2 regions of the Actinocrispum sp. NPDC049592 genome follow, and region 1 is predicted to be linked to the other one. Evidence: riboswitches for the same ligand, from Rfam matches in the RefSeq annotation. Region 1 holds a riboswitch; the other holds the start of a gene.
The links. Region 1 has a riboswitch for glycine ahead of gcvP (aminomethyl-transferring glycine dehydrogenase). Riboswitches for the same ligand answer to the same signal wherever they lie in the genome.
Positions count from the first base shown of each region.

Region 2: linked by a shared signal. The riboswitch ahead of glyA (serine hydroxymethyltransferase) and the one ahead of gcvP (aminomethyl-transferring glycine dehydrogenase) in region 1 are both predicted to bind glycine.

Region 1 covers NZ_JBFAPA010000016.1:12,116-27,338, reverse strand. Annotated here, with positions in the region: gene AB0J95_RS33660 (MFS transporter) at 1-1,305, shown strand, start outside; gene AB0J95_RS33655 (hypothetical protein) at 1,455-1,691, shown strand; gene AB0J95_RS33650 (CDP-alcohol phosphatidyltransferase family protein) at 1,757-2,329, shown strand; gene gcvH (glycine cleavage system protein GcvH) at 2,379-2,762, shown strand; gene garA (glycogen accumulation regulator GarA) at 2,870-3,319, shown strand; gene AB0J95_RS33635 (bifunctional nuclease family protein) at 3,779-4,252, shown strand; gene AB0J95_RS33630 (MerR family transcriptional regulator) at 4,482-5,057, shown strand; glycine riboswitch at 5,112-5,200, shown strand; gene gcvP (aminomethyl-transferring glycine dehydrogenase) at 5,353-8,226, shown strand; gene AB0J95_RS33620 (GNAT family N-acetyltransferase) at 8,271-8,687, opposite strand; gene AB0J95_RS33615 (aldo/keto reductase) at 8,684-9,502, opposite strand; gene AB0J95_RS33610 (hypothetical protein) at 9,547-9,681, opposite strand; gene AB0J95_RS33605 (nitroreductase family deazaflavin-dependent oxidoreductase) at 9,720-10,157, opposite strand; gene AB0J95_RS33600 (nuclear transport factor 2 family protein) at 10,332-11,108, shown strand; gene AB0J95_RS33595 (hypothetical protein) at 11,146-11,673, opposite strand; gene AB0J95_RS33590 (amidase family protein) at 11,818-13,302, shown strand; gene AB0J95_RS33585 (hypothetical protein) at 13,361-14,599, shown strand; gene AB0J95_RS33580 (helix-turn-helix domain-containing protein) at 14,632-15,126, shown strand; gene AB0J95_RS33575 (SRPBCC family protein) at 15,196-15,223, shown strand, end outside.
Region 2 covers NZ_JBFAPA010000026.1:19,335-34,557, reverse strand. Annotated here, with positions in the region: gene AB0J95_RS46090 (FCD domain-containing protein) at 1-656, opposite strand, end outside; gene AB0J95_RS46085 (NAD(P)-dependent oxidoreductase) at 789-1,691, opposite strand; gene AB0J95_RS46080 (L-serine ammonia-lyase) at 1,762-3,135, opposite strand; gene glyA (serine hydroxymethyltransferase) at 3,132-4,373, opposite strand; glycine riboswitch at 4,494-4,580, opposite strand; gene AB0J95_RS46070 (histidine kinase) at 4,699-5,799, shown strand; gene AB0J95_RS46065 (response regulator transcription factor) at 5,796-6,455, shown strand; gene AB0J95_RS46060 (OsmC family protein) at 6,513-6,932, shown strand; gene AB0J95_RS46055 (hypothetical protein) at 6,925-7,638, opposite strand; partial or broken gene AB0J95_RS46050 (ATP-binding cassette domain-containing protein) at 7,701-8,309, opposite strand; gene AB0J95_RS46045 (sensor histidine kinase) at 8,433-9,509, shown strand; gene AB0J95_RS46040 (response regulator transcription factor) at 9,506-10,138, shown strand; gene AB0J95_RS46035 (glycosyltransferase) at 10,168-11,328, shown strand; gene AB0J95_RS46030 (SDR family NAD(P)-dependent oxidoreductase) at 11,348-12,040, opposite strand; gene AB0J95_RS46025 (ribonuclease inhibitor) at 12,073-13,137, opposite strand; gene AB0J95_RS46020 (SDR family NAD(P)-dependent oxidoreductase) at 13,134-14,462, opposite strand; tRNA gene AB0J95_RS46015 (tRNA-Gly) at 14,464-14,537, opposite strand; tRNA gene AB0J95_RS46010 (tRNA-Ala) at 14,544-14,616, opposite strand; gene AB0J95_RS46005 (3-oxoacyl-ACP reductase) at 14,645-15,223, opposite strand, start outside.

The sequences.
Region 1 (15,223 bases):
GTGCTCGCCCCGGTGAACTGGCACTGGGTGTTCCTGGTGTCCGTCCCGTTCGGCGTGATCGGCACCATCTGGGCGTACCTCAAGCTGCACGACACCGGCATCCGGCAGCGCTCCAAGATGGACTGGGGCGGCAACATCACCTTCGCCGTCGGCCTGATCGCGATCCTGGTCGCCATCACGTACGGCATCCAGCCCTACGAGGGGCACTCGATGGGCTGGATGAACCCGTGGGTGCTGGCCGCGCTCATCGGCGGTGTGCTGGTGCTGGGCTGGTTCGTCGCGATCGAGCGCCGCCAGCCCAACCCGCTGTTCAACCTGGCGCTGTTCAAGATCAAGGCGTTCACCTGGGGCAACATCGCCAGCCTGATGGCCTCGCTGGGCCGCGGTGGCCTGCAGTTCATCCTGATCATGTGGCTGCAGGGCATCTGGCTGCCGCAGCACGGCTACTCCTTCGAGGAGACGCCGCTCTGGGCCGGTATCTACATGGTCCCGATGACCGTGGGCTTCCTGCTGGCCGCGCCGCTGTCCGGGGTGCTGTCCGACCGGATCGGCGCCCGTGGCCTGGCCACCGGCGGCATGGTCATCACCGGCCTGACGTTCTTCGCGCTGACCATCCTGCCGGTGAACTTCAACTACCTGGTGTTCGCCATCCTGCTGGTCGTCAACGGCATCGGCATGGGCATGTTCTCCTCGCCCAACCGGGCCGCGGTGATGAGCAGCCTGCCGGGCAACGCCAGGGGCGCGGGCGCGGGCATGAGCGCGACCTTCCAGAACGCGGCCATGGTGCTGTCCATCGGCATCTTCTTCAGCCTGATCATCACGGGCCTGTCGGCCACCCTGCCCAGCGCGATGACCACCGGGCTGACCGCGCACGGGGTGTCGGCCGCCGACGCCGCCCAGGTCGCCCAGCTGCCCGCGGTGGCCGTGCTGTTCGCCGCGTTCCTCGGCTACAACCCGATCCAGCAGCTGCTCGGCCCGGTGCTGCACCAGCTGCCGCCCGACCAGGTGAGCTACCTCACCGGCCGCAGCTTCTTCCCGAGCCTGATCACCGGGCCGTTCGCCGACGGCCTGCACGTGGCGTTCTGGTTCGCCATCGCGGCCTGTGTGATCGCCGCCATCGCCTCCTGGCTCGGCGGCAACGCCAAGCCCGCCGCTGAACCGGTCGGCGCAGAGCTGGCGGCGACCGCCGGGGAGAGCGGCACTGTGCCCGCTGACCTGGTAACTGTCAGCCGGACCGATATCGAGGTGACCGCTGGGCGACCAGCTGACGACGGACGGCGACCCATCTCCGATCGTTCCGGGTAAATGATCTTCGACAGCTCGGCGCTCGGGGGACGCCGATAGGCGCCATACACCGCATAAGTGGGAATGGCAATGGGAACCCTCAAGCATGATCTATCCCACGGCTAACGGAGCGGCTCCGGTAGGCGACACCCCTTACGGAGGTGGGGGATATGAACCACGAGGCAGAACCCGATACGTCCAGTCAGACCCAGCAGCGCCCGCTGTCCACGACGCACCTGCCGACCACACCGTGCAGTGTCGTGTGGAGCAAGGGACACGCCTACGTCCTCGAGTCAGGCCTCGGCCGGGCCCGCTGGGTGGGTTGTGACGACCGCGGCCGCCCCATCGCCTTCACCGCCGCCGAGCTGGAGACCCGCGGCTGGAGCCTCACCCGCCGGGCCAGCTAGCATTCCCCGAGGTCACCCCTCGTGAGTCCGGTGGACGCACGAGGGGTTTTTCAGGGGAGGGTCACGTGGGTGAGGGCGACCGGATCTGGACCGTCCCGAACGCGCTGAGCGTGCTGCGGCTGGCCGGGGTCCCGCTGTTCCTGTGGCTGCTGCTGGGCCCGCAGGAGGACGGCTGGGCCATCGTGGTGTTCGTCGTCAGCGGCATCACCGACTGGCTGGACGGCAAGATCGCCCGCTGGCTCAACCAGACGAGCCGGTTCGGGGCCATGCTCGACCCGCTCGCCGACCGCCTCTACACCCTGGCCGCCATGGTCGCGCTGGTGCTGCGCGACATCATCCCGCTGTGGGTCGTGGTCATCGTCATCGCGCGGGACCTGGCCGTGCTGGTGTGCCTGCCGCTGTTGCGCCGCAAGGGGTTCGGCCCGCCGGAGGTGCTCTACCTCGGCAAGGGCGCGACCTTCGTGCTGCTGTACGCCTTCCCGTTCCTGCTGCTCGCCCAGCTCGACTCGCCGGTGGCCGACGTGGCCCGGCCGATCGCCTACGCGTTCACCGTCTGGGGCGTCGTGCTGTACGTCTGGTCCGGCCTGATCTACGTCTTGCAGGCGGTCACCGCGATCAGGCGAGTCAGGCCACTCTAAGCTCACTCACCGACATGGCTGTCGGTGAGCGGGAGAAGGAGACGGGGACGTGACGCCGGAGGACCTCAAGTACACGCCTGAGCACGAGTGGATCGCGAGCAAGGCTGGCGGCACGGTACGCGTGGGCATCACCGATTTCGCCCAGGACCAGCTGGGTGACGTGGTGTTCGTGCAGCTGCCGGAGGTGGGCGCCAAGGTGTCCGCGAAGGACCCGGTCGGCGAGGTGGAGTCCACCAAGAGCGTGTCGGAGATCTACGCGCCGGTGGCCGGGGAGATCACCGCGGTGAACGAGGCGCTGGACGCCTCGCCGGAGCTGATCAACTCCGACCCGTTCGGCGAGGGCTGGATGTTCGAGCTCAGGATCGACGACGAGGGCGAGCTGGCCGGACTGCTCGACGCGGCCGGGTATGCCGGGCTCACCGGTCAGGCATGAGAAAGATCTTCAGCTGGTTTCGGCGTAAGCGGGGACCAGCCGCTTCGCCGCACGGGGAGCACGGTACGTTTGCTGGAACAAGCGAGCACAGCAGGAGGAGAGCTCAGGTGAGCACGAACGACGGACCCGGCGTTCCGCCGGAGCAGTCTCCGGAGCGGACCTCCGTCTTCCGGGCCGACTTCCTCGCCGATGTCGAACGCGGCGAGGCGCCTGCCCAGCCGGAGCCGCCCGTCGCCGGGATCGACGCGCTGCCGGCCGGATCGGCCCTACTCGTGGTGAAGCGTGGGCCCAACGCGGGCTCCCGGTTCCTGCTGGACCGGGACACCACCAGCGCGGGCCGCCACCCGGACAGCGACATCTTCCTCGACGACGTCACGGTCTCCCGCCGGCACGCGGAGTTCCGCCGCGAGGGCGGCGACTTCGTGGTGATCGACGTGGGCAGCCTGAACGGCACCTACGTCAACCGCGAGCCGGTCGACCAGGCCGTGCTGGCCGGCGGCGACGAGGTTCAGATCGGCAAGTTCCGGCTGGTGTTCCTGACCGGCAGCCAGGCGTAACAGAGGGCGGATATGCACTGGGTGACCTGCGGGGGTCGCCCGGTGTGGATCGGCCCGCAGTTGGCCACCGCGGACCGGGGTGCACACTCCGGTCCGCGGTCTTGCTTTGCCCGCCGGACCGCAAAACCCTTAGGGGAGAACGAAATCGCGAACACGGCAGGTTCGTGCCGGGCGATTTCGTGCCCGCGTGGTGACTCGGCGTCGCACCAGGCCGCTGACGAGCCATTACGCGTTTCGCCCGCCCGGCCCATACTTTCGCGCCGGTTTCGTTCCGGGCACGTACCGCTTGCGTGAAATAGGGTGTGACGTGCACATGGTGGGCCGATCGTGATCGATCTGGTTGCATGGGATGTCAAGCGTGAGGCCCGGATGGCGGGTAGCGTCAAAGATGACGATGCGCGATCCTCAAGGCAGCGGGGGTCGTCGCGGTTCGAGCGTGCTCCAGGGAGGCGATGGCCGATGAGCGAGATGCGCGTCGTTGGCGTGCGGGTCGAGCTGCCCGCAAACCAGCCGATCTTGTTGCTGCGCGAGACCGAGGGCGAACGTTACCTGCCGATCTGGATCGGCTCGGTCGAGGCGACCGCCATAGCGTTGGAACAGCAGGGAGTCCGGCCCGCGCGGCCGCTGACCCACGACCTGCTCAAGGACGTCATCGCGGCGCTGGGCCGTGAGCTGGAACAGGTCCGCATCACCGACCTGCGCGAGGGCACGTTCTTCGCCGAGCTGGTGTTCGACGGGGACATCCGGGTGTCGGCCAGGCCGAGCGACTCGGTGGCGCTGGCGCTGCGGATCGGGGTGCCGATCCACGCGGAGGACTCCGTGCTGGCCGAGGCGGGCCTGATCATCCCCGACGAGCAGGAGGACGAGGTGGAGAAGTTCCGCGAGTTCCTCGACTCGGTGTCGCCGGAGGATTTTAGGGGAGCGGACACCTGACCGCACGCCGCAGGTCGTCCGCTGAACAGGTTTCAAACCTTCGAGTGGTGTGTACCACGTCACCCGCTCTCCGCGCGTCGCGTTGACCGGGGTGCCCTCCCGTCCTACCGTCAATGAAGAGCCAACGACGACGATCCACCTGAGTAAGGGCGGATCGGCGTCGGATGCTCATGACCCCGGCTGGGCCCGCTCTGGGGGCGGGCGCCGGGAACGATGGGAGGCAGGCGTGATGGTGGAGCATCGGCCCGAGAGTCCGCTCGGCGGCGTGGACGCCGGAGAACAGGGCGAGCTGTTCCCGGATGCCTCACTGCCGGACGAACTGGTCGGCTACCGTGGTCCCGCCGCGTGCCAGATCGCGGGCATAACCTACCGGCAGCTGGACTACTGGGCGCGCACCGGGTTGGTCGCCCCGTCCATCCGCACGGCCCAGGGATCGGGCAGCCAGCGGCTGTACTCGTTCAAGGACATCCTGGTGTTGAAGGTGGTCAAGCGCCTGTTGGACACCGGGGTGTCGCTGCAGAACATAAGGGTCGCCGTGGATCACCTGCGCCGCCGGGGCGTGCGTGACCTCGCGAAGATCACCCTGTTCAGCGATGGGACGACCGTCTACGAGTGCTCCTCGCCCGAGGAGGTCGTGGACCTGCTGCAAGGCGGCCAGGGCGTGTTCGGGATCGCGGTCAGCGGCGCCATGCGCGAGATCAGCGGCACCATCCACGAGTTCCCCGCCGAGCGGGCCGACGGTGCCGAGCTGATCCCGCATGACGACGAGCTGTCCGCCAGGCGACGCGCGCGCAGCGTGAGTTGAACCCCAGATGATCTGCGGTTGACCGGTCGCGCGGTATCCTCTGCGGGTAGTCGCTGATCTCACGCGGGAGAGACCGGTTCTCCGGCGCCGAAGGAGCAATTCCTCCCCGGAACCTCTCAGGCACAAGGGACCGCATGAGGGAGACGCCTCTGGAAAGCGGGCCGCGAGGCCCCGCCGACGGTGAAAGCCCGCATTGGCGCGGGTGAAACTCTCAGGCGCCCGCGTGGCATGGACAGAGGGGGAGGGCTGACGCACCTTGCCCGCACCCCGCCCGGAGGCCGAGATGACTGCCGAGATGTCACTGGACCGGATGTCCCTCGCCGCGCTTGAGCACGGCACGCCGTTCACCGACCGGCACATCGGGCCGCGCCCCGAGCAGCTGACCCGGATCCTCGAGGCGATCGGCGCCGCCGAGCTGGACGACCTGGCCGAGCGCGCGGTGCCCGCGTCGATCCGCGAGACGAACCTGGCGATGCACCTGCCGCCGGCCGCCACCGAGACCGAGGCGCTGGCCGAGCTGCGGGCGCTCGCGGCGCGTAACCGGCCGATGACGCAGATGATCGGCCTCGGCTACTACGGCACCCAGACCCCGCCGGTGATCCTGCGCAACGTGCTGGAGAGCCCGGCCTGGTACACGGCGTACACGCCCTACCAGCCGGAGATCTCGCAGGGCAGGCTCGAGGCGCTGCTGAACTTCCAGACCATGGTGGCCGACCTCACGGGCGTGCCGGTCGCCAACGCGTCCATGCTCGACGAGGCCACCGCGGCCGCCGAGGCGATGACCCTGGTGCGGCGCGGTGGGAAGTCGCGCTCGGCCCGGTTCGTGATCGACGCCGACACGTTCCCGCAGACCATCGCGGTCATCGAGACCCGCGCGGAGCCGCTGGGCATCGAGGTCGTCGTCGCCGACCTGACCCACGGCCTGCCCGAGGGTGACTTCTTCGGGGTGCTGCTGTCCTACCCGGGTGGTTCGGGTGTCGTGCGGGACCACTCGCAGCTGATCGCCGAGGCGCACTCGCGGGGTGCCCAGGTCGTCGTGGCGGCGGACCTGCTGTCGCTGACGCTGCTGCGGTCGCCGGGTGAGATCGGCGCGGACGTCGTGGTCGGTACGACCCAGCGGTTCGGTGTGCCGATGGGCTTCGGCGGCCCGCACGCCGGGTACATGGCCGTGCGCAAGGGTTTGGAGCGCCAGCTGCCCGGCCGGCTGGTGGGGGTGAGCACCGACGCGGACGGCTCGATGGCCTACCGGCTCGCGCTGCAGACCCGTGAGCAGCACATCCGCCGCGAGAAGGCGACCAGCAACATCTGCACCGCGCAGGTCCTGCTCGCGGTCGTCGCGTCGATGTACGCGGTCTACCACGGTCCCGCGGGCCTCAAGCAGATCGCCGCGCGGGCCCACCGGATGGCCGTCGTGCTGGCCGCCGGTCTGCGGGCCGGCGGCGTCGAGGTCGTGCACGACCAGTTCTTCGACACGCTGCGGGTGCGCGTTCCGGGCCGGGCCTCGGACATCGTGCGGGCGGCGCGGGACCTGGACGTCAACCTCTGGCAGGTGGACGGCGACCACATCTCGATCTCCTGCGACGAGACCACCACCCGCGCACACCTTTCCCTGGTGTGGGAGGCGTTCGGGCTCACGGCGGACGCGGACGCGCTCGATCTGTCCACTTCGGACGTCATCCCGGCGCAGCTGCACCGCACGTCGGAGTACCTGACGCACCCGGTGTTCCACACGCACCGCTCGGAGACCGCGCTGCTGCGCTACCTGCGGGCGTTGTCGGACAAGGACGTCGCGCTGGACCGGAGCATGATCCCGTTGGGGTCGTGCACGATGAAGCTCAACGCCACCGCGGAGATGGAGCCGATCACCTGGCCGGAGTTCTCCTCGCTGCACCCGTTCGCGCCGGCCGAGGACGCCGCCGGGCTGCTGAAGATCGTCACCGACCTGGAGGACTGGCTCGCCCAGATCACCGGCTACCACGCGGTTTCCCTGCAGCCCAACGCGGGCAGCCAGGGCGAGTTCGCCGGTCTGCTGGCGATTCGCGCGTACCACCGGGACCGCGGCGACAACGCCCGCGACGTCGTGCTGATCCCGTCGAGCGCGCACGGCACGAACGCGGCGAGCGCGGTCATGGCCGGGATGCGCGTCGCCGTGGTTCGCTGTGACGACAACGGGAACATCGACATGGACCACCTGCGCGAGTCGGTCCGTGAGCACCGCGACGACCTCGCCGCGATCATGATCACCTACCCGTCCACCCACGGCGTGTACGAGGACACCGTGCGCGAGGTCTGCGCGTTGGTGCACGACGCGGGCGGACAGGTCTATGTGGACGGTGCGAACCTCAACGCCCTCATTGGGTTGGCGCAGTACGGGAAGTTCGGGTCGGACGTCTCACACCTGAACCTGCACAAGACGTTCTGCATCCCGCACGGTGGCGGTGGCCCGGGTGTCGGCCCGATCGGCGTGCGCGAGCACCTGGCGCCGTTCCTGCCGAACCACCCGCTGCAGCCGAACGCGGGCCCGAAGAGCGGCATCGGCCCGATCAGCGCGGCGCCGTGGGGCAGCGCGTCGATCCTGCCGATCTCGTGGGCGTACGTCCGGATGATGGGCGGTCCCGGTCTGCGCCAGGCGACTCTGACCGCTGTCGCCAACGCGAACTACATCGTGCGGCGGCTGAACGAGTACTACCCGGTGCTGTACACCGGCGAGGGCGGGTTCGTCGCCCACGAGTGCATCCTGGACCTGCGGGAGATCACCAAGACCTCGGGCGTCACGGTCGATGACGTCGCGAAGCGCTTGGCGGACTACGGTTTGCACGCGCCGACGATGTCGTTCCCGGTCGCGGGCACGCTCATGGTGGAGCCCACCGAGAGCGAGGACCTGGCCGAGCTGGATCGCTTCTGCGACGCCATGATCGCCATCCGCGCGGAGATCGACCAGGTCGCGGCCGGCGACTGGCCCGCCGACGACAACCCCCTCCACAACGCCCCGCACACCGCCGCATCGATCGCGGGCGACTGGGACCACCCCTACACCCGTCTCGAGGCCGCCTACCCGGCGGGCACTGCGGCGCCGAAGGTCTGGCCGCCGGTGCGCCGGATCGACGGTGCCAAGGGCGACCGCAACCTGGTCTGCTCCTGCCCGCCGCTGGAGGCGTACGCGAACTGATCGCGGACAAGCGCCCAGCCGGACCCGGCTGGGCGTTTTGCTTGTCAGGCGAGGGGTTTGACCCAGCGGGACCAGTTGTCCTGACGCTGGTACCCGCTGCGGGTCCACAGGTTCTGGCCGAGGTCGTTGTCGTCGAGGACCATCGCGTCGACGCGGCCCGCGCCGAACTCGCGGAACCGCTGTTCGGCGGCGGCCAGCAGCGTACCCGCGATGCCCTGCCGCCGCCGGCCGGGCCGGACCGCGAGCCGGTAGAGGTGACAGCGCCACCCATCCCATCCCGCGATCAGCGTGCCCACGATCCCGTCCTCGTCCACGGCCAGGCACAGCGCGGCCGGGTCGCGTTCGATGAGTGTCCGCACGGCCTCGGCGGTGTCCGCCGGGCGGTCGTCGTTCTCCGCCGCGTCGAGCCAGAACTTCAGGACCGCCTCGACATCGTCGAGGATGGCCGGCCGCAGGATCACGAGAAGTTGTCGGGGTGGGGGCCCACCCGGGTGTCGTCGTGCAGGTCGGACAGGGCGTGGACGTCGTCCTCGTCGAGTTCGAAGTCGAAGATGTCCAGGTTCTCGCGCATCCGGCCGACCGACTTCGGGATGACCACGTGCCGCAGTTCGAGGTGCCAGCGCAGGATGATCTGCGCCGGGGTCTTGCCGTACTTCTGGGCCATGAACCGGATCTCGTCGTTGGCGATGGCCTGGCCGCGGGCGAGCGGGCTCCACGCCTCGGTGATGATCCCGTGCTCGCTGTGGTACGCGCGGAGGTTCGACTGGACCAGCATCGGGTGCAGCTCGATCTGGTTCACCGCCGGGACCGTGCTGGTCTCCTCGGACAACCGGCGCAGATGCGGGATCTGGAAGTTCGACACCCCCACCGCGCGGGCCCGGCCGTCCGCGGCGATCTTCTCCAGCGCCTTCCAGGTGTGCACGTACTCACCGCGCGCCGGGGCCGGCCAGTGGACCAGGTACAGGTCGATGTACTCCAGGCCCAGCCGCCGGAGGCTCTCGTCGAACGCCTTGAGGGCGGGTTCGTAACCATGCGCGGTGTTCCAGAGCTTCGTGGTGACGAACAGCTCGTGCCGCGGGATCCCGGACCGCTTCAGCGCCTCGCCGACACCCTTCTCGTTGCCGAAGATGGCCGCCGTGTCGATGCTCCGGTAGCCCACCTCCAGCGCCTGCCCCACCACCTCGGCGGCGTCGTGGTCGCGTATCTGTGACGTGCCGAAACCGACCTGCGGCATATGCACACCGTTGTTGAGCAGAACGGTAGGGACATCGGCCATCAAGAACTGCCTCCGGGGTCGCAACGGCACACCGAGCAGCGATGCTACTGGGCGAGGAAGTCCCGGACTGCCGCCAGGTGCGTGTCCGTGATGCCGGTGTGCGGGGTCGACCCGGACCAGCGCCGTCCGCAGGTAAGGGTGGGCCAGGTCAGCTCGGCGGTGCCGGTGGCGGCCGGCAACGCCGGGTCGTGATCGGGTTCGGTGCCTTACCCCGCCCTCACTCGATCCGTTCTATCACCACGACGGGGATGATTCTCGTCGTTCCGCTTTGGTGTTTTCGATAACCGGGGATTTTCTCCGAGACGTACGCGAAAAGGCGGTCGCGTTCGGCGCCTTCGGTTATCGTGGCGCGGCCGCGGAACTGTTCCGTGCCGATCTCCAGGGTGACCACCGGGTCCTGCAGGATGTTGTGGAACCAGGCCGGGTGGTGGTCGCGGCCGAAGTTGGAGGCGACCAGGAGGTAGCGGCCCGCCTCGGTGAAATACGTGATGGGTGTCGTGGTTCTCCGTCCGGTCTTGGCGCCGGTGGTGGTCAGCAGCGCCAGGTTCATGTTCTCGAAGAGGCCGCCCACCTTGCCCTGGTTGGCCCGGAACTCGGCCAGGATGCCCTCATTCAAGTCCTCACCCCTGGGGGCGTGCTCGTCCGCATCGCTCATTCCCATTTCCCCTCTGATGGACCATAAACCACCGGCGTTGTTGATACCCCAGCAAAAACGGCGGTTTCCACCCTCTGGCGGACACGTGCCTGAAGACGGATTCGATGTATCCGGCGCGAGTGTGACGACGGTCACATCGCGATGACTCCCGGGACCGCGGCGGGTTCTACGGGTATGACCAATGAACAGGAGATCCGTGACCTGGTGCAACGCTGGATCACGGCCGTGCGGGGCAACGATCTGGCTACCACCACGGCGAACCACACACCCGATGTGGTGATGTTCGACGTGCCGGCGAACGTCCGCGGCCTGGACGCCTACACCCGGACGTGGCCGCCGTTCTTCGAGTGGCTGCGGCAAGGCGCGATCTTCGAACTCCAGAACCTCGACATCACCGCGGGAGACGACGTTGCCTTCGCGGAAGCGCTGCTCCGTTGCGGCGAACCGGCCACCCCAGGAGATCTCCGGCTGACTTTGGGGCTGCGCAAGGAGAACGGCGGCTGGCTGATCGCCCACGAACACCACTCGTTCCCGCAGCAGATCCCGGACGATGAGGAAATCCGTGCCCTGCATGAGGATTGGTACGAAGGCACGGCCCGCAAGGATCTCGACGGGATGATGGCGCACATCGCCGAGGACGTCGTGTCCTACGAACACGAAGCACCGCTCCAGGTCGAGAGCGTCGCCGAGGTCCGCGAACACTGCGGCCGCGGCCTTGACCAGGCCGAAGGCACGGTGACCTGGACCGTCCCCGACTTGAAGGTCCTGGTCCGGGAGGACATCGCGGTCGCGTGGGGACTCAACCGGATGACCCACGACGGAGCCGAGAGCTGGTCCCGCGGAACTCGTGTGTTCCAACGGAGAAACGGCGAGTGGCTGATGGTCCACCAGCACGTGTCGTTCCCCTTCGATCCGGGCACCGGACAGGCCCGCACAGACCTCGAGCCGTGACGAGCGTGGCGCGGAAACCCGCGCCACGCCTCGGTCATCACCAGAAGTGGGCCACGTCCACGACGATCCGCCCGGGCAGCGTGAACACCCGGAACGGCAGCCGTGCACGGACGCCGAGCCCGACGGAGGTGTACCCCTCGAACGACCCCGCCCAGGCGACCTGCCGGAAGGTCTGGAAACCGGTGACGTTCACCAGTTCCGCGCGGTTGGTGAAGGTGTAGGTGGGGTTCCCGGCCGAGTCGTTCGCGGGAGCCCGCACGGTGACGGCGAGCCGGGCACCGCCGCGCAGCGGGACCGGGTTGCCGGTGGGGTCCTCGGTCACCTGGTCGACGTAGCCGACGCGGTAGCCGTTGACGTTCCCACGGAAATCGAAGACGAGCCGGTCGTAGCAGTCGTGCTGGCCGGCGCGGATGTCGGTGAGTTCGGCTGTCTGGGTGCTGGCGGCGGACTTCTCCAGCGAGCCCCACGTGATCCCGCAGTACGGGGATGCTGCCGACGCGCTGATCGGCACGATGAAGACCATGGCCACGAGGGCGGCCAGGGCGAGAGTTGCTTTGCGGAACATCCTTTCTTCCCCTCGCTCATTCCCCTGTCCCTCTCAAGGACGTGCGGATCATGGCCAGGTCTGGGATCGCAACGATTTCGTTATCCGGAAACTCGGTGCGCCCGACGGGTACGCCTCGGCGGACCCATGGCCTACTGTCCGGTAATGGACTACCGCGAGTACCGGCGGTTCGACGCCGTGGGCCTGGCCGAGCTGGTGACGAAGGGCGAGGTCAGCCCGTCCGAGCTGGTGGAGACCGCCATCGCGCGGGCCGAGCAGGTCAACGGCCGGCTCAACGCCATCGTGCGGCCGATGTACGACATCGCCCGCGAGCGGGCCGCCCAGGAGCTGTCCGGTCCGTTCGCCGGGGTGCCGTTCCTGATCAAGGACCTGGGCCAGCACTACCAGGGCCTGCCGACCGGCAGCGGCTCGCGGTCGTTGAGCCGTCACCCGGCCGAGCAGCACGCCGTGGTGGTCGAGCGTTGGCTGGACGCCGGCCTCGTCATCTTCGGCAAGACGGCCACGCCCGAGTTCGGCACCAAGGCGGTCACCGAGTCGGACGCGACCGGGCCGACCCGTAACCCGTGGAACACCGACCACACCCCAGGAGGGTCGTCCGGTGGGACCGGCGCGGCGGTTGCGGCGGGCATCGTCCCGGTGGCGGGTGCGAGCGACGGCGGTGGCTCGATCCGCATCCCGGCCGCGTGCTGCGGTCTGGTCGGCCTCAAACCCGGCCGTGGCCTGGTCCCCGCGGGTCCCGACCGTGCGGAGGGCATCCACGGCGCCGCGACCGACGGCGTGATCTCGCGGACCGTCCGGGACACCGCGACGATGATGGACGTCCTGACCTGGCGGCCCGACCTCGGCGGCCCATACCTGGCCGCCCGCCCGGACGCCTCATACGCCGAACTGGCCCGGCAGGAACCGGGCAGGCTGCGGATCGGGTTCCTGACCGACTCGCCGCTCGGCAAACCCGTGCATGCCGAGGCGGTCAAAGCAGTCGACGCGACCACGGCGTTGCTCACCAAGCTCGGCCACGACGTGACGCCGGTCGACATGCCGGTGGACGGGCGCGCGCTGGCGGCCGACTTCCTCGCGCTGTGGGCGGTCCAGGCCGCGGCGACCATGGCCGAGATCCGCCGGAATGTCGGTGCCGGGCCGAAGGAGTTCGAACTGGACACCCGCCTGCTGGCCGCGTCGGCACGGGCCATGCGCGCCACCGAGTACATCGACCTGCACAACAGGTGGAACATCTACGCCCGCGACCTGGCCGCGTTCCACCAGACCTACGACCTGCTGCTGACCCCGACGCTGGCCGGGCCGCCGGTGAAGATCGGCGAGCTGGACCCGCCCGCGCTCGTGCGTCAGGTGGGCACCGTGCTGCTCGGCGCGGGCCTGGTCGGCCAGTTCGCGAAGTCCAAGGCGTGGAAGGAAACCGTCATCGCCAACCTGGCGCCGGTGCCGTACACCCAGCTCGCGAACATCACCGGCCGCCCGGCGATCTCCCTGCCCCTGCACCGCACTGTCACGGGCCTGCCGCTCGGTGTCCAGTTCGTCGGCGGCCTCGGCAGCGAACCGATGCTGCTGCGGCTGGCGACTCAGCTGGAGGCCGAACACCCATGGGCGGACGACGAACCGCCACTGGACTGAACGAGGGGATGACAGCGTCTACACAGGTTCCTGACATTTCGTCCCTACGTTGTCCGGCATGATCCTTGCCAAACTCGTCGTCGCGGCCGCGCTGGCCGGTCAGGGACTGTCCGCACCGGACAGCGCGAGCGTGGTGTCCGCCGGGTACAGCTTGGGGGACACCGCGTTCCAGGTGCCTGGGTTTCACAACTCCGACGGCACCGCCCTCGCGGACATCGAGCTCACCGCGTCCGTTCAGTATCCAAGCAACATCCGGCAAGGCGTCCACCCACTGGTGGTGTTCCTCCACGGCCAGTGGGAGACCTGCGCCGACCGGCAGGCCGGGAACGAGTACATGGCCGCGTTGCCGGTGCTCAGCGGCCCCGGCGCCAGCAAGGACCCGGCGGTGCGTGCCCAGGCTGAGGCCACGATCCAGCGTACCGCCGCGCTGCTCACCCAGTGGCCCTGCGCGCCCGGCACCCCGCCGATGCCCAGCTACCGCGGGTTCGACTACGTCGGCAAGGAGCTGGCTCGGCATGGCTACGTCGTGGTTTCGGTCAGTGCTAACGGTGTCAACGCCGGTGAGGGCGGGCAGGCCGCGGATATGGCTCGTGCGGCACTGATCAACAAGCACCTGGCGATGTGGCAGGAACTGTCCGCAAAGGGCACCGGACCGCTGGCGGGCAAGCTCAGCAAGGACTTCCGTGGACACGTCGACCTGAACAACGTCGGCACGGTCGGTCACTCCCGTGGCGGACGGGCGGTCGTGTACCAGGCCGCGGATGTCCACAGGGGACAGTGGCCCGCCGGGGTGACGGTGAAAGCCGTTGTCCCGCTGGCGGCCGCGGGCTACTACGCGCCCGACCCCGAGGCGCCCGAGAACGACGACTACCGGATCACCAAGATCCCGTTCGAGCTGCTCATGGGCGGCTGCGACCCGGTGACCAACCCGGCTGCGCACGACTACTTCACCAACGCCGCCGGGCGCAACGAAAAGCGCATCTCGCAGGTGCTCATGCACGGCGCCAACCACAACTTCCTCAACGTCCAGTGGTCGCCGTCCAGCGGCCAGGTCGTCGCCCATGACGATGTCGAACGCGCCGCGCAACTGGGCCAGCGGGCCAGGCCGCAACCGGGGCACTGCGCGAACACCGACACCAATGCCGACGAGAAGCAACTCACCGAGCCGCAGGAACGCGCGACCGCCACGACCTACCTGGCCGCGTTCCTCCGCAGGTACCTCGGCGGCGAGACGGCGTTCGACCCGTTGTTGACCGGGCAGCTGCACCTGCCCGGAGTGGACGTGCTCACCAGGTAGGTCTCAATGGGAGACTCGCCTATCCTCGGGTCATGAAGAGAACGTCGTTCGCCCGGTGGCCGTGCTCGATCGCGCGCACGATGGACCTGCTCGGCGACTGGTGGACCCCATTGGTGCTGCGTGAGGCGTTCTACGGCGTCCGGCGGTTCGACGAGTTCCAGCACACTCTCGGCATCGCCCGCAACACGCTGACCGACCGGCTGAACCGGCTGGTCGAGGAGGGGTTGCTGGAGAAGAAGGCCTACCAGGACCAGCCGCCGCGCTACGACTACCTGCTCACCGAGAAGGGCCGGGACTTCTTCGGCGTGCTCGGCGCGATGACGCGGTGGGGGGACAAGTGGCTGGCCGGTCCGGAAGGGCCGCCGATCACGTTCCACCACGACACGTGTGATCACGACGTGCACGCCGAAGTGGTCTGTTCGCACTGCGGCGAACCGCTGAAGGCCGAGGACACGGCCATGCGGATGGGCCCGGGCTATCCCGAGCGGCTCAAGACCCACCCGGAGGTGGTCCGCCGGTTCGGCTGAGCCGCTTGACAGGGTGAGTCTATCTACGCAACTCTAGAGGTCAGCCGGGCGAAGGAGGCTGATCTCGCGATGGAGTGGACGGGTGCGCGGTACGCGG
Region 2 (15,223 bases), on a different contig from region 1:
GGGTCGCCGTCCAGGATCCGCTGGACGACCAGCTCGTGCTGCGCGTTGGAGTGCTCGATGTTGTTGTGCAGCACCGGGATCGCGTCCAGCAGCTCGTTGATCCGGACCCGGATGTCGGCGACCGCGGAGGTGAGCGTCGGTGAGGCGGCCACCTCCGCGATGGCCAGGTGCAGCCGGGAGTCCTTGCGGCGATACTCGGACAGGTCGTCGGCCTCGGTCTCGGCCAGCCGGGCGCGCAGGTACTGGCGTTCCTCCGGCGACAACGTCCGCGCCGCCGCGGCCTCCGCCGCCCCGACCTCCAGGACCCGCCGCATGGTCAGCACGTCCTCGAGCTCGTCCGGCGTGGTCTTGCGGGTCGTGCGCGCGGTCGGCAGGGTCTCGTTCACGAACGTCCCGCCGTACCGGCCGCGTCGCGACTCGACGTACCCCGCCTCCTGCAGCGCCCGGATCGCCTCGCGCAGCGTCACCCGGCTGATGTTCAGCCTGGTCGCCAGCTCGCGTTCGGCGGGCAGCCGTTCCCCCGGCCCCGCCACACCCAGCCGGATGGCCTGCAGCAGCCGCTCCACCGTCTCCTCGAACGCGTTCCCGGTCCGCACCGGCCGGAACACCGCCGCACCCGCACTGGCCAGCGTCGTTGTCGGTCCGTCCTCGGTCACAAGCCTGAGTCTAAGCGCCACCGCACAATGTCACGGTGTGGCGGCGGGTCGCCCTGCTGACCGAGCAGGATCCGGCGCGCCTGCCCAGACCGAGGTGCTGGTCGTGACCTGGATATCCCTCGCCAGGTGAGCTCAGCTCTGGAGGGTGGCTGTGCGGGCTTCGATGGACTTGATAACCGCGGCCATGTCCAGGCCCGTGTGGCCGAGGGCGTCGGTCTCCGCGAAAAGGGCCTCGCACACATCGAGAAGCGGCACGGCCACCGACGCCTCCCTGGCGGCGCCGGTGATCAGGCGGGTGTTCATCCACACGTCCCCGATGGCGGCCTGGGCGGTGAAGTCCGAGGCCAGCCACTTGGGGAGTTTCACGCGCATGATCGGGCTGGACATCTGGCCGGTGGCCAGCACGTGCGTGACTTTGTCCAGGTCGAGGCCGTGCTGGGCGGCGAAGTGCATGGTCTCGGCCAGGCCCGTGATGGTGGTGATCAGGCAGATGTTCACCGCGATCTTCGTCAGCAGGGCGTTGGGGACCGGGCCGCAGTCGACCAGTTCGCGGCACATCGGCTCGACGACCGGGCGGACCAGGGCGACCGAGGTGGGCTCGCCGGCCAGCATCGCGACCAGCTCACCGGCCTCGGCGGGGACACGCGAGCCGGAAACGGGTGCCTCGACGTAGGCCCCACCGGCCGCCAGGATGTCCGCGGCGAGCCCCGCGGAGAAGCCGGGGGCGGTCGTTCCCATGTGGACGACCGTGCGGCCGGACACCCGCGCGGCAAAGGCGGGAGTGCCCCGGCCCAGAGTCGCGTCGATCGCGTCCTTGTTGGCCAGCATGAGGATCACGACGTCGCACTGCGCGAACACGGTGTCTGCATCGGGCGCGACGACGGCACCGGCGGCCGTCAGGGTGTCCACCCGCGGTGAGGCAGAACGGTTCCACACCAGCAGCGGTGTTCCGGCTTTGAGCAGGTTGAGCGCCATGGGTTCGCCCATGACGCCTACCCCAACGAATCCGACTGTGCCAATTCCCGCTGCGACCATGCCCCGAGTCTGACACCGGCACATCCGCAACCTGGCGCCCCGACCCAGAAGGGCGCCAATTTCCGGCCAATCAGCACTCGATGACGTTCAACGCCAGCCCGCCGCGCGCGGTCTCCTTGTACTTGGTGCTCATGTCCGCGCCGGTCTCGCGCATGGTCTTGATCGCCTTGTCCAACGGCACGACGTGCGTCCCATCGCCCCGCAAGGCGATCCGGGCCGCGTGCACGGCCTTCGTCGACCCCACGGCATTGCGTTCGATACAAGGGATCTGCACCAGACCGCCGACCGGATCACACGTCAGCCCAAGGTGGTGCTCCAGGCCGATCTCGGCCGCGTTCTCCACCTGCAACGGTGTTCCACCAAGCACAGCAGCCAAAGCGGCCGCCGCCATCGCACACGCCGACCCGACCTCGCCCTGGCAGCCGACCTCGGCGCCGGAGATCGACCCGGTCTCCTTGAGGATCACGCCGATCGCGCCCGCGGTCAGCAGGAACTCCACCACGCCGTCATCGGTGGCGTCCGGGACGAACCGCCGGTAGTAGTGCAGCACAGCGGGAATGATCCCCGCCGCACCGTTGGTCGGCGCGGTGACGACCCGCCCACCGGAGGCGTTCTCCTCGTTGACGGCCAACGCGTACAGGCTGATCCAGTCCATGATGTACAACGGGTCGGACGCCGGGTCCTCGGTCATCAGCTTGTCGTACAACGACTTCGCCCGCCGGGGCACCCGCAGGCCGCCGGGCAGGGCGCCTTCGCGGGTGCACCCCTTGGCGACGCACTCCTGCATCACGTCCCAGATGTGCAGCAGCCCGGACCGCACCTCGTCCTCCGAACGCCACGCCAACTCGTTGGCCAGCATGACATCCGCGACCGACAGGCCGTTGAGCAAGCAGTGGTCCAGCAGCTCGGCGCCGGTGCGGAACGGGTAGGTCACGACCGTCGTGTCCGGCACGATCCGGAGTTCACCGGTGGCCTCGGCGTCGACGACGAACCCGCCGCCGACCGAGTAGTACATGTGCGAGGCCAGCTCGGCCCCGGAGGCGTCCAAAGCCGCGAACCGCATGCCGTTGGGGTGCGCGGGCAACGACTTCCGCCGGTGCATCACCAGGTCGTCGTCCTCGACGAAGGTGATCTCGTGCTCCCCCATCAGCCGGAGCCGCCGGGAGGCCCGGATCGCGGCCACGCGAGGCGCGACCGTGTCGGTGTCGATGTCCTCCGGCCGTTCACCCTCCAGCCCGAGGATGACCGCCGCCGGGCTGCCGTGCCCGTACCCGGTGGCGCCCAGCGAACCGAACAACTCGGCCTTCACCGAAGCGGTCTCCGAAACAACTCCGGAGGCCGCGAGCCCCGAAGCGAAGGTGCGCGCGGCCCGCATCGGGCCGACGGTGTGCGAGCTCGACGGCCCGATCCCCACGCTAAACAGGTCGAACACACTGATGGTCATGACAGCCCCGGGTAGAGCGGGAATTTGCCGGCCAGCGCCTGCACGCGGGCACGGGCCGGTTCGATGTCCTGACCGGTGAGTACCTCGGCGATCACGTCCGAAACCTCCGTGAACTCCTGCGCGCCGAAGCCGCGCGTGGCCAGCGCGGCGGTGCCGATCCGCAGGCCCGAGGTGACCATCGGCGGCCGCGGGTCGAACGGCACGGCGTTGCGGTTGACCGTGATGCCGACGCTGTGCAGCAGGTCCTCGGCCTGCTGTCCGTCCAGTGTGGACTCTCGAAGGTCGACGAGCACGAGGTGGACATCGGTGCCGCCGGTGAGCACCTTGATGCCCGGCAGGCCGTTGAGCCGGGCCGCGAGGATCTGCGCGCCTTCCAGCGTCCGGCGCTGCCGGTCGGCGAACTCCGGGCTCGCGGCGATCCTGAACGCCACCGCCTTGGCCGCGATCACGTGCTCCAGCGGGCCGCCCTGCTGACCGGGGAACACCGACGAGTTGATCTTCTTGGCCAGCTCCTGGCGGGACAGGATCACCCCGCCGCGCGGGCCGCCGAGGGTCTTGTGCGTGGTCGTGGTGACGATGTCGGCGAACGGCACCGGGTTCGGGTGCAGCCCGGCCGCCACCAGGCCGGCGAAGTGCGCCATGTCGACCATCAGGTACGCGTCGACCGCGGACGCGATCCGGCGGAACTCGGCGAAGTCGAGCTGCCGCGGATACGCCGACCAGCCCGCGATGATCAACCGGGGCTTGTGCTCGACCGCCAGCCGCTCCACCTCGGCCATGTCGACCAGGCCGGTCTCGGCCGACACGTGGTAGGCGACGACGTTGAACAGCCGGCCGGAGAAGTTGATCCGCATGCCGTGCGTGAGGTGCCCGCCGTGCGCGAGGTCGAGGCCGAGGATGGTGTCGCCGGGGTTGAGCAGGGCGAGCATCGCGGCCGCGTTGGCCTGGGCGCCGGAGTGCGGCTGGACGTTCGCGTGCTCGGCGCCGAACAGCTCCTTGACCCGGTCGATCGCCAGCTGCTCGACCACGTCGACGTGCTCACAGCCGCCGTAGTAGCGGCGGCCGGGATAGCCCTCGGCGTACTTGTTGGTGAGCACCGATCCCTGCGCCTCGATCACCGACACCGGCGCGAAGTTCTCCGAGGCGATCATCTCCAGCGTGCCGCGCTGGCGGTCCAGCTCGGCGGCGACGGCCTTGGCCACCTCGGGGTCCACTGTGGACAAAGATTGATCGAACATATGGGAGCTCCTCCAGTTCGGGTACGGAACTCCCCCTCTGTCGTGGTACCTGAGAGCTTCGCCGCGGACGCGGCTTGCACCGTTGGTGAGGTCCCGGACGGACCTGCTTTCCAGAGTGGCCTGGCCGGGGCGGTAGCTGGACCTGAGAGATTGCGGGGAGGTTTGCTCCTTCGGTGCTCCTTGCGGAGACTCTCCCGCCTCGGCTCGTGACGGCGCCATATTCAGTTGCCGTCAAACTACGCTGCCGACCAGGCGGGAGTCCACCTCGGGGATGACGTTCCACAGCTGGACGCGCCATGCGGAACACCTTCGATACCGTCGGGCCGTGCCTGGTGACCGTCCGTTCCTCGCCCGCCGGCCGCAGCTGTGGGAGCTGGTCGCGTTCGACTCGGCCGTCGCGGCCGCGATGACCGTCGCGCACCTGACTTTCCTGGACATCGTCGACGCCCAGCCGTCCTACAGCGGCCCGCTCTGGTTCGGCTGGGTCGTCGCGATCCTGTCCGCGGCGCCGCTGGCCGTGCGGCGGCTCTGGCCGGTGCCGAGTTACGTCGTGGTGCTCACCTTCTCGTTCGCCGCGAACGTCGTGAACGCCCTGCGTGAACCATGGATACCGGCTGTATGCATCTTGTATACGCTGTGTGTGCTGAACCGCCGCCCGGTGCCCGCGCTCGCCGCCGGTCTGGCCGCGTCAGCAGCGGCGAGCCTGATCAACGGGCTGAGTACGCAGTCGTGGCGCGATCCGGTCGGGTACTTCCTGTTCGTGGCCGCGATCATGCTCGCCGGGTGGACCATGGGCCGGGCCGTGCAGGCCCGTCGCGACTACGCGTCCCGCCTGGTCAACGACGAACGCCTGCGGATCGCCCGCGAACTGCACGACATCATGGCGCACAGCATGAGCCTGATCGCGGTGAAGGCGGGCATCGCCAACCACGTCGCCGACCAGCGCCCCGAAGAGGCCCGTGACGCGCTGCGGATCATCGAGGCGACCAGCCGGGCCACCCTCAACGACATGCGGCGGATGCTCGGCGTGCTGCGATCCGAGACCGCCGACCTGGCTCCGGCGCCGAGCCTCAGGAACCTCCCTGAGCTGGTCGAACGCGCCCAGGCGGCGGGCGTGGACGTGACCTTGGACGTCACCGCGGCGGAGATCCCCGAGGCTTTGGGACTGTCGGTCTACCGGATCGTCCAGGAGGCGCTGACCAACGTGGTCAAGCACGCGGGCCCGGTGACCTGCACGGTCCGGGTCGTGGTCGAGGATGGCGAGGTCCGGGTGGACGTGACCGACACCGGACCGGGTGGGACGCCGGGGACCGGGCATGGCCTGGTGGGGATGAGGGAGCGCGTGACGATGTACGGGGGCAGTTTCGCGGCCGGGCCGCGGCCCGAGGGCGGGTTCGCCGTGTCGGCCCGGATGCCCGTGTCATGACCATCCGGGTGGTCGTCGCCGATGATCAGGCGCTGGTGCGGGGCAGTTTCCGGGTGTTGGTCGACACCGCGCCCGGGCTGGCCACGGTCGGTGAGGCGGGCAACGGGATCGAGGCGATCGCCGTCGCCCTGGCCGAACGACCGGACCTGGTGCTGATGGACGTCCGGATGCCGGAGATGGACGGGATCGAGGCCACCCGGCGGATCTGCGCGGAGATCCCGGAGACGCGCGTGCTCATGCTGACCACGTTCGACCTTGACCAGTACGTGTACTCGGCGCTGCGGGCGGGTGCGAGCGGGTTCCTGCTCAAGGACACCCCGCCCGCGGACCTGCTGGCCGCGATCCGGGTGGTGGCCGCCGGGGAGAGCCTGCTGGCGCCGAGCGTGACCCGGCGGCTGATCGCCGAGTTCACCAGCCGGCCGGAACCGTCCGCGCCGATGGCCCGCGAGCTGGCCGGGGTGACCGAACGCGAACGCGAGGTCCTCGCCCTGGTCGCCCGCGGCCTGTCGAACGCCGAGATCGCCGAGCACCTGCACGTCGGCCTGGCGACGGTGAAGACGCACGTGAGTCGTTTGCTGGCGAAACTGCAGGCCCGGGACCGCGCCCAGCTGGTGATCGTCGCCTACGAGACGGCCGTTGTGCGGCCACGGGACTGACCCGCGATCTCCCTCACCTTCGGGCATTTCCGGCGAGATCCGTGCGTTAATGCTGCTGTGACTACGAATCCCGCGCCCGTCCGGATCCGCCGGGACGCCCCGGCCAGGTTCACGGCCATCAACGGCCGTGGCGCCGAGATCAGGATCGGCCGCTCCCAGGACGGTGCCGACTTCTCCCCGGTCGAGCTGCTAATGGCGGCCCTGGGCGCCTGTGCGGGCCTGTCGGCCGACCACGTGATCTCCCGCCGGATCGGCGAGGACGCCCCGATCGACGTGGTCGTGGAGGCGGACAAGGACCTCGACGCCGACCGGGTGACCGCCGTGCGGACCAGGTTCGAGCTGGACCTGGGCACGCTCAGCCCGGCCGACCAGGAGACGCTGGTCAAACTGGTCAACCGGGCCGTCGAGCGCACCTGCACCGTGAGCCGGAGTGTCGAGCCGGGCACGCCGGTCGAGCTGAGCATCGCCGCTAGGTGACCTCCCGCCGGACGCTGACCAACCGCGCCACGACGGCCGCGACAACCGCATAGCCCAGGAACACAGCCGTGCCTGCCCAGAGTGGGAGAAGATCTCCCGCGACGGGCAGGCCGTCGCGGCTCCAGCCCACTATGGACTTCGAGACGCCCGTTGGGGTCCAGCGCCCGACCGCCGGAACCATGGCCACCAGAAACCATTCCGCGTAGAAGAACCAGACGAAGGCCGCGATGGTCGCGGCGACCTGGTTGCGCACCAACAGACCGATGGCCGCGCCGAACACCGCCCACAACGCCGTGCTGAGCACCGAGCCCAGCAGTGCCGCCGGAACCCCGGGCGTGACAACGGGATTCCCGGACACGGCCAGCATCAGGGCGGTGGCCGGCGCGGTGACGACCGCCGCCGCGACCCCCATCGCGGCGCCGATCACCCCGCAGGCCACCAGCTTCGTGGTGATCACGCGCCCGCGGTTCGGCTGGACCAGCAAGGTCCAGGTGATGGTCTGGTGCCGGTACTCGCCCGCGGTGAGCTGGATTCCCACCAGCAGAGCGAAGATGTAGCCCTGCTGGGCCATCGCGTAGGCGTCGTCGATCTGGTGGAACACGAAGACTTCCAGCGCCGCCCAGCCCACGCAGAACGCGGCGGCGATCGCCGTGAGGCCCCACACCGACCTGGTGTGCCGCGCCTTGAACAACTCCGCCCTGATCATCTCACCAGCTCCAGGTAGGTCTCTTCGAGGTTCGCGTCCACCTCGCGGTCGGCGATCAACCGGCCGTGGTTGACGATCAGCACGCGCTCGGCGGTCACGGCCATCTCGGTCAGCACGTGACTCGACACCAGGACCGTGCAGCCACCCGCCGCCAGCGCCCGCAGAAACCCGCGCAGCCAATGGATTGCCTGCGGGTCGAGGCCGTTGGCCGGTTCGTCGAGGATCAGCACTGCCGGGTCGCCAAGCAACGCCGAGGCGAGCGCGAGCCGTTGGCGCATCCCGAGGGAGAACCCGCCCACCCGGCGATCCGCCGCCTCGGTCAGGCCGACCTCGGCGAGCACGGGGTTCACCCGGTCCATCGACAGGCCGGCAGCCAGGCACATCGCCTCCAGGTGAACGCGGGCGGTCCGGCCGGGATGGAACGAGGTCGCCTCCAGCACGGCCCCGACCGTGGTGATCGGCGACGGCAGGTCCACATAGGCGGTGCCACCGATGGTGGCCGTGCCGGAGCCGGGCGTCACCAGGCCGAGCAGCATCCGCAGGGTCGTGGTCTTGCCGGCGCCGTTGGGCCCGAGGAAGCCGGTGACGCTGCCCGGCCGGACGGTGAACGACAGGTCGTCGACGGCTTTCACCCGGCCGAACGACTTGCTCAGGTGGTCAACGGAAATCATGTCGCTCAGCCTGGTTGTCAGGCGCGGGTTCCACATCGCCGCCGGGAACGACTGCCCTTGGGTGGAGGAAATCCACAACCGTGGTTAGAGGTGGTCCGCAGCCGGGCGGACTACCTTGGGCTCGTGAGGCCCAGATGGCACTACCTGGTCGGCGGCATCGCAGGCGTGTACGCCCTCTACGGGTTGGTCGCCTCGGCTGTCGTGGCCACGCAACAGCATGGCTGGCTCGGGCTGGCTGGTTCGTTGGCGCTGTATGTCTTCGCGTTGGCCCTGTGCGTGATCGTGGTGCGGCGTGAGCGGGATTCGCCGCTGCTGATGGCGATCGTGATCCTCGCCGGGGTGGCCGACGAGATGCTCGCGCCGTTCGCCGGGACCGGGATCCTGTTCCTCGCGGTGTGGCTGGCGCCGTTCAAGACCCGGCTGCTGCACACGGTTCTGCTGGTCGTGTGGGCGATCGCCGGGTTCTGGCTGGCGACGGTGGTCACGCCGGTGCCGTCGGGGGCGGACATCGGGATCGCGGCCGGCTTGGGCTGGGCGGCTTTCCTCGCCGCGATCTGGAGCCAGCTGATGCTGTCCCGCCGCCAGGCCGCCACCCTCGCCGAGGCCAGGGTGCTCGCCGAACGGCAACGGCTGGCCCGGGAGATCCACGATGTGCTCGCGCATTCGCTGTCCGCTCAGGTGGTGCACCTGGAGGGGACGCGGATGCTGCTGGAGAACGGGGCCGACCCGGCGGCGATTCTGGAACGAGTGGTCAAGGCCGGGGACATGGCCCGGGCCGGGCTGGAGGAGACCAAGCGGGCGGTCGCGGCCCTGCGCGGCGACGAGCCCCCGCTGGCCGACCAGCTGTCCTCATTGGCCACCGAGTTCCACACGCTCACCGGAAACGCCTGTGAGATCGAGGTATCCGGCGACCCGGACGCGCTCATCGCGGAGACCCGGCTGACTGTTCTGCGCACGGCTCAGGAAGCGTTGACCAACGTGCGAAAGCACTCTCCGGGCGCGTCGGTACGCATGGCGCTGCACCGGGAGGACGGCTGGTGTTCGCTGGAAGTCGTTGACACCGGCGGGGACTCGGCCGGTGTCGTCGGCACTGGCTATGGGCTGGTCGGGATGCGGGAACGGGCCGAGCTGATCGGTGGCGAGCTGGACGCCGGACCGGTCGAGCACGGGTTCCGGGTGCGATTGCGGGTCCCGGCGTGAAGGTCATCGTCGTGGACGACCAAACCGTTGTACGCGAAGGCCTGGTGCTGATCCTGGGGCTGCTGCCGGAGGTCGAGGTCGTCGGATCCGCGGGGAACGGCGAGGACGCACTCTCGCTCATCGCCGCTGAAAGTCCCGACATCGTGTTGATGGACCTGCGGATGCCCCGGATGGACGGCGTCGAGGCCACCCGCCGAGTCCAAGCCGCGTTCCCAGAGGTGCACGTCGTCGTGCTCACGACCTACTCTGACGACGAGTCGATCCTGGCCGCGCTCAAGGCAGGCGCCCGCGGCTACCTCACCAAAGACGCGCGCGCCAACGACATCGCGCACGCACTGGCCACGGTTCACCGCGGGGAAACGCATTTCGACCCGGTCGTGCAACGCCGCCTCGTAGCCCTCGCGACCCGCGAACGGCCCGCCGGTCTGCCGGACGGGCTGACTCCGCGTGAGCTGGACGTGTTGCGCCTGATCGCGGAAGGCAAGTCCAACGCGGAGATCGCCCAGCAGCTCTACATCACCGAGGGCACGGTGAAGACCCACGTCAACAAGGTGTTCGCGAAGGCGGGTCTGCGGGATCGGGCTCAGGCGGTGACCTACGCTTTCCGGCACGGGATCGCGAAGTCGTAGCGTCCACTTGGGAAGTTGGGGATTGCGCAATGCGCGTGGTGTTGTCGACGTTCGGGTCGCGCGGGGATGTCGAGCCGCTGGTGGCACTCGCGGTGCGGCTGCGGGAGTCCGGCGCGGAGGTGACGGTCTGTGCGCCGCCCGACGACGACTTCGTCGCGCGGCTGGCCGGTGTGGGCGTGCCGCTGGTCGGGGTCGGCCCGTCGGCGCGGGCGTTGACGAAGGCCGCGCCGCCGCCGTCCGCCATGCCCGAGCGCGCCGCCGCGATCATCGCGAACATCTTCGACACGGTCCTTCCCGCGGCCGAGGGCTGCGATGTGCTGGTGGCGACCGGGATGGTTCCCGCCGCGGCCGCGGGGCTGTCGGTGGCCGAGAAACTGGGCATTCCCTCGGTTTCGGTGACGTTCCAGCAGCTCACCCTGCCATCGCCACACCGCGGGCCGCTCGAGTACGCGGGACGGCCGCACCCACCGGAGATCGCCGGCAACCAGGCGCTGTGGGACCTGGATGCCCAGGTCATCACCGAGTTGTTCGGGCCAGGGCTGAACACCGGCCGAGAGGCGCACGGCCTGCCACCGGTGGCGGATGTCCGCTCCTATGTCATTGGCGAGCGGCCGTGGCTGGCGACAGACCCGGTCCTGGACCCGACGGACCTCGATGTGGTCCAGACCGGCTCGTGGCTGCTGCCCGACGAACGTCCACTCCCCGACGACTTGCGGGCGTTCCTCGACGCGGGCGAACCGCCGGTGTACGCGGGGTTCGGCAGCATGCCCCTGCACGCCGCGCCGGATCTGGCCGCGGCGGCCATCGACGCGATCCGGGCGCAGGGCCGTCGCGCCATCGTCTCGCGCGGCTGGGCCGATCTGGAGCTCGACGACTGTTTCCTCGTCGGCGAAGTCAACCACCAGGCCCTGTTCCGCCGGGTGGCCGCCGTGATCCACCACGGCGGCCAGGGAACCACGACCACAGCGACGTTCGCGGGCGCGCCTCAGGTCGTCGTCCCGCAGCTGGCCGATCAGCCGTACTGGGCCGGGCGGGTCGCCGCCCTGGGCATCGGCGTGGCCGTCGACGCCACTTCATCACTGGAGGCAGCGCTCGAAACGGCGCTGACACAGCAGACCCGGGCCGCCGAGGTGGCTCGCATGATCCGCACGGATGGAGCCGCGGTGGCCGCGAAGATGTTGCTCTCCTAGTATCCCGCGCCGCGGGACACTAGGCGGTCGTGCCGCCGTCCACCACAAGGTCGTGGCCCACAACGAAACTGGCCTCGGCCGAGGCGAGCCAGGCCACGGCGTCGGCGACTTCCCGCGGGTCGGCCACCCGGCCCGCGGGGGTCACCGTCCGGATGCGAGCGTCGCGGTCCTCAGTGGACTCGCCGGGCCGGTAGGACATCGGGGTGTCGCTGGCGCCGGGGCTCACGCCGGCGATGCGGATGCCGTCGGCGATGTACTCGCGGGCCGCGGTCTGGGTGAGGGCGGTGAGCCCGGCTTTCGAGGCGGCGTAGGCACTCATGCCGGGACGGCGGACGTGCGTGCCGATGTTGGAGGCGATGTTGATGATCGTCCCGCCGCCGTGCTGACGCATGTGCGCGATCTCGTACTTCATGCACAGGAACACGCCGGTCAGGTTGACGTCGATGACGTTCGCCCAGGTGTCCGGGTCGAGGTCGGCGACGGGGGCGTTCTTGCCCAGGATCCCAGCGGCGTTCACGGCGACGTGCAGGCCGCCGTGCTCACGGACCACCGTGTCGATGAGGGCCTCGACCTCGGCGGGCTTGGTCACATCGGCCATGCTGCTCCCGGCGCGCACGACCGTCGCCCCGCGAGCCTCGAACGTCGAGGCCATGTGAGCGCCGAGCGCGCCGCTGCCACCAGTGATCAGCACAACCTTGCCGGCGAAGGACATGAACCGACGATATCAGAACGATCGGTCAAATATCAGCGGTGGACGCTCTTGATCGCGGCGACATCCGGGTGCGGAGCCAACGCGGGCACGTCCGCGGCGAGGTGCCCGAGCTTGCCTTTGATGCGTTTCGGCAGGCCGCCGCCGAGGATGTAACGGGTTGCCGTGACGGCTCGTTCGGCTCCGGCCAGCAGCTTCACCGAACCGCGACCGTCCAGGCCAGTGCTGCGGAGATCCAAGTGCCGCAACTGATGCGGGCCCGCGGACAGCGTCTCCGCCAGCGCGGCCGCGTCGACGCGGTTGTCTCGGGCGTCCAGAACTCCGGCCGCTCGGACCCGGCCCAGGTCCAGGACCTCGACTCCGGCGAGCACGGCGGCGTCGAACAACCCGGTCATCGCATGAGCGCTGATCCCGTTGCTGGCCACCGAAAGCCGCTTCAGCCCCTCGTTCAGCCCGGCCCGGACGTATGCGGCGCCGCGATCACCCAGCTGACAGGCCGACAGGTACAGCTCTTCGAGGCCGCAGTCGCGGACGAGCTTCGTCAGCGCCTCGGCACCGCCCAACGGGTTGCCGGACAAGAACAACCGCCGCACGACCCGCGTTGCCGCGAGCGCCTCCACGAGGTCATCGAGGATCGGCGCGGTGACACCGGTCTGCACGAGATCGATGGTGGCCGGGGCGTTGCCGGTGGCCACGAGATCCGCGATGGCCTGCAGTCCGCTCGGCCCCAACGGGTTGCGCTTGAGCCACAGGCCGTGGACCACTCCAGGGGACGCGGCGATCCGGGTCGCGATCGTGCACGCGCCACCTTCACCGATCCCGTTGCAGCCCAAGTAGATCGTGGACGCTCCGGCCTCGATCGCGCCCTCGGTGGCCTTCGCCGCGCCCTCGTCGCCGAGCTGGTCCGTCCCCAGCAACAGATGCCGGACGGGACCGCCGTGCGGCAACGCCTCAACGACCGCTTTGGCGCCCAGTGGCCCGAGATCGGACTTGCACAGATCCAGCCGGCCGTCGGGAAGCGCTGTGCCGACAGGGAAATCGAGGCGCAACGGGGCTTGCCGGCCGGTGCGCAACCAGGCCAGCAACGGTTCCAGGCTCACCACGGCACCTCGCGATAGTCCTTCAGGAACACCCCGGACGGCGGGTCGCCGGCCTCGCCCCGGACGATCGGGTCGTAGATCCGGGCCGCGCCGTCGCGGACGTCCAGCGGCGGGCGCCAGCCGGTGTCCGCGATCGTGGCCTTGGCGGGCGCCGGGTTCTCGTCGGTGATCCAGCCGGTGTCCACACTGGTCAGGTAGATCCCTTCGGCGGCGAGCTCGGTCGCGCTGGTGCGGGTGAGCATGTTCAGCGCCGCCTTGGCCATGTTGGTGTGCGGGTGCCCGCCGGACTTGAACCGCGCGGTGAACCAGCCCTCCACAGCGGACACGTTCACGATGTACCGCCGCGGGAACGAAGACAGCCGCAGCCTCGGCAACAGCCCATCGACCAACAGGAACGGCGCCACCGCGTTGATCAGCTGCACCTCGAGCATCTCGGCCGCGTCCACCGAACCGACCCGTGCCGTCCACGAGTTCACCGCCGACGGATCCGGCACCAACCCACTCGCATCGACCGGCGCCAGCACCTCAGCCATTTCAGTGGCCGTAGTCAAAGCGCGAGTCCAGTCCGGCTCGGGCAAAGCCGGAATGAAGCCGGGAGCGGCATCAATTGCCACCGGCACGCGCAGCGGCTCCGACTCGGCCGCGAGCAGCTGCCGGTAGGACCACGACGGCCGCTTCACGGTCTGGGCCGCGTTGTTGATCAGGATGTCGAGGGGCCCTTGGAGCTTCTCCGCCAACCCCAGGACCTGCCGCGGATCCCGGAGGTCCACGCCCACGATCCGCAGCCGGTCCAGCGGCACATCCGGCTCCGCCGCGAACCGCCGGGCCGCGTCCACCGGGAACCGGGTCGTGACAATGACCTCGGCGCCGTCGCGGAGCAGCATCCTGGCGACCTGGAAGCCGATCTTGACCCGTCCGCCGGTGATCAGCGCCCGCCGCCCCGGCAAGTCCGCGCGAGCATCCCGCCGAGCCCGGTTGTCCCGCGCGCACTCCGGGCACAGCCACTGGTAGAACGCGTCCAGCTCAACGTAAGGCTGCTTGCAGATGTAGCAATGCTTTTGCCGCTTGAGCGTTCCCGCGCTGCCCTCGGCCTCGACAGTGACGTCCTCGGTGCGGTCCGTGGCGCCGAGGCTGGTCGCGGCGAGCAACGCCCGGTCCGCGGCCTGGGTCTCGCGGTGACGTTCGCGCGAACGTTGTTTCTTGTGGTCCTTGACCAAGCCGTCGACCGCGCGCAGAAGTCGTTGCCGGACGGGGTCATCCGTCGGCAACTGGCGTGCCTGGGCCAGCACGCCCAGGCACGTCCGCAGATCCGCGTCGTCGATCACGCGGGGCCGGCTGGATTCGAACCAGCGTCCTCACTCCCTGGCAAGGAGGCGCGACGACCACTGCGCTACAGCCCCAGCGGCAAGCCGGTGCCGGATTCGAACCGGCGTCCCCCACAATGCGGTTGTGGTGCGTCGACCACTGCGCTAACCGGCCTGCCAGCGGCAGGCTAGCACCAAAGGCGCTACAGGGGCGTCACATATGCGCCGGAGATGCCTCCGTCGACCAGGAACTGCGACGCTGTCATGAAAGAGGAGTCATCGCTGGCCAGGAATGCCACCGCGGCGGCGATCTCGTCCGGTTCGGCGAAACGGCCCATCGGCACGTGGACCAAACGGCGCTGCGCGCGCTCGGGATCCTTCGCGAACAGCTCCCGCAGCAACGGGGTGTTGACCGGTCCGGGACAGAGCGCGTTCACCCGGACGCCCTGCCGGGCGAACTGCACGCCCAGCTCGCGGCTCATCGCGAGCACGCCGCCCTTCGAGGCGGTGTAGGAGATCTGTGAGGTCGCCGCGCCCATCACGGCCACAAAGGACGCCGTGTTGATGATCGAGCCGCGGCCGCCGGCGAGCATGTGCGGGATGGCCGCCTTGCAGCACAGGTAGACCGAGGTGAGGTTGACCGTCTGCACCTTCTGCCAGGCGTCGATTCCGGTCTCCAGGATGGAGTCGTCGTCCGGCGGCGAGATGCCCGCGTTGTTGAAGGCGATGTCCAGCGAACCGTATGTGTCCACTGCGGACTGGAACAGCGCGTTGACCTGATC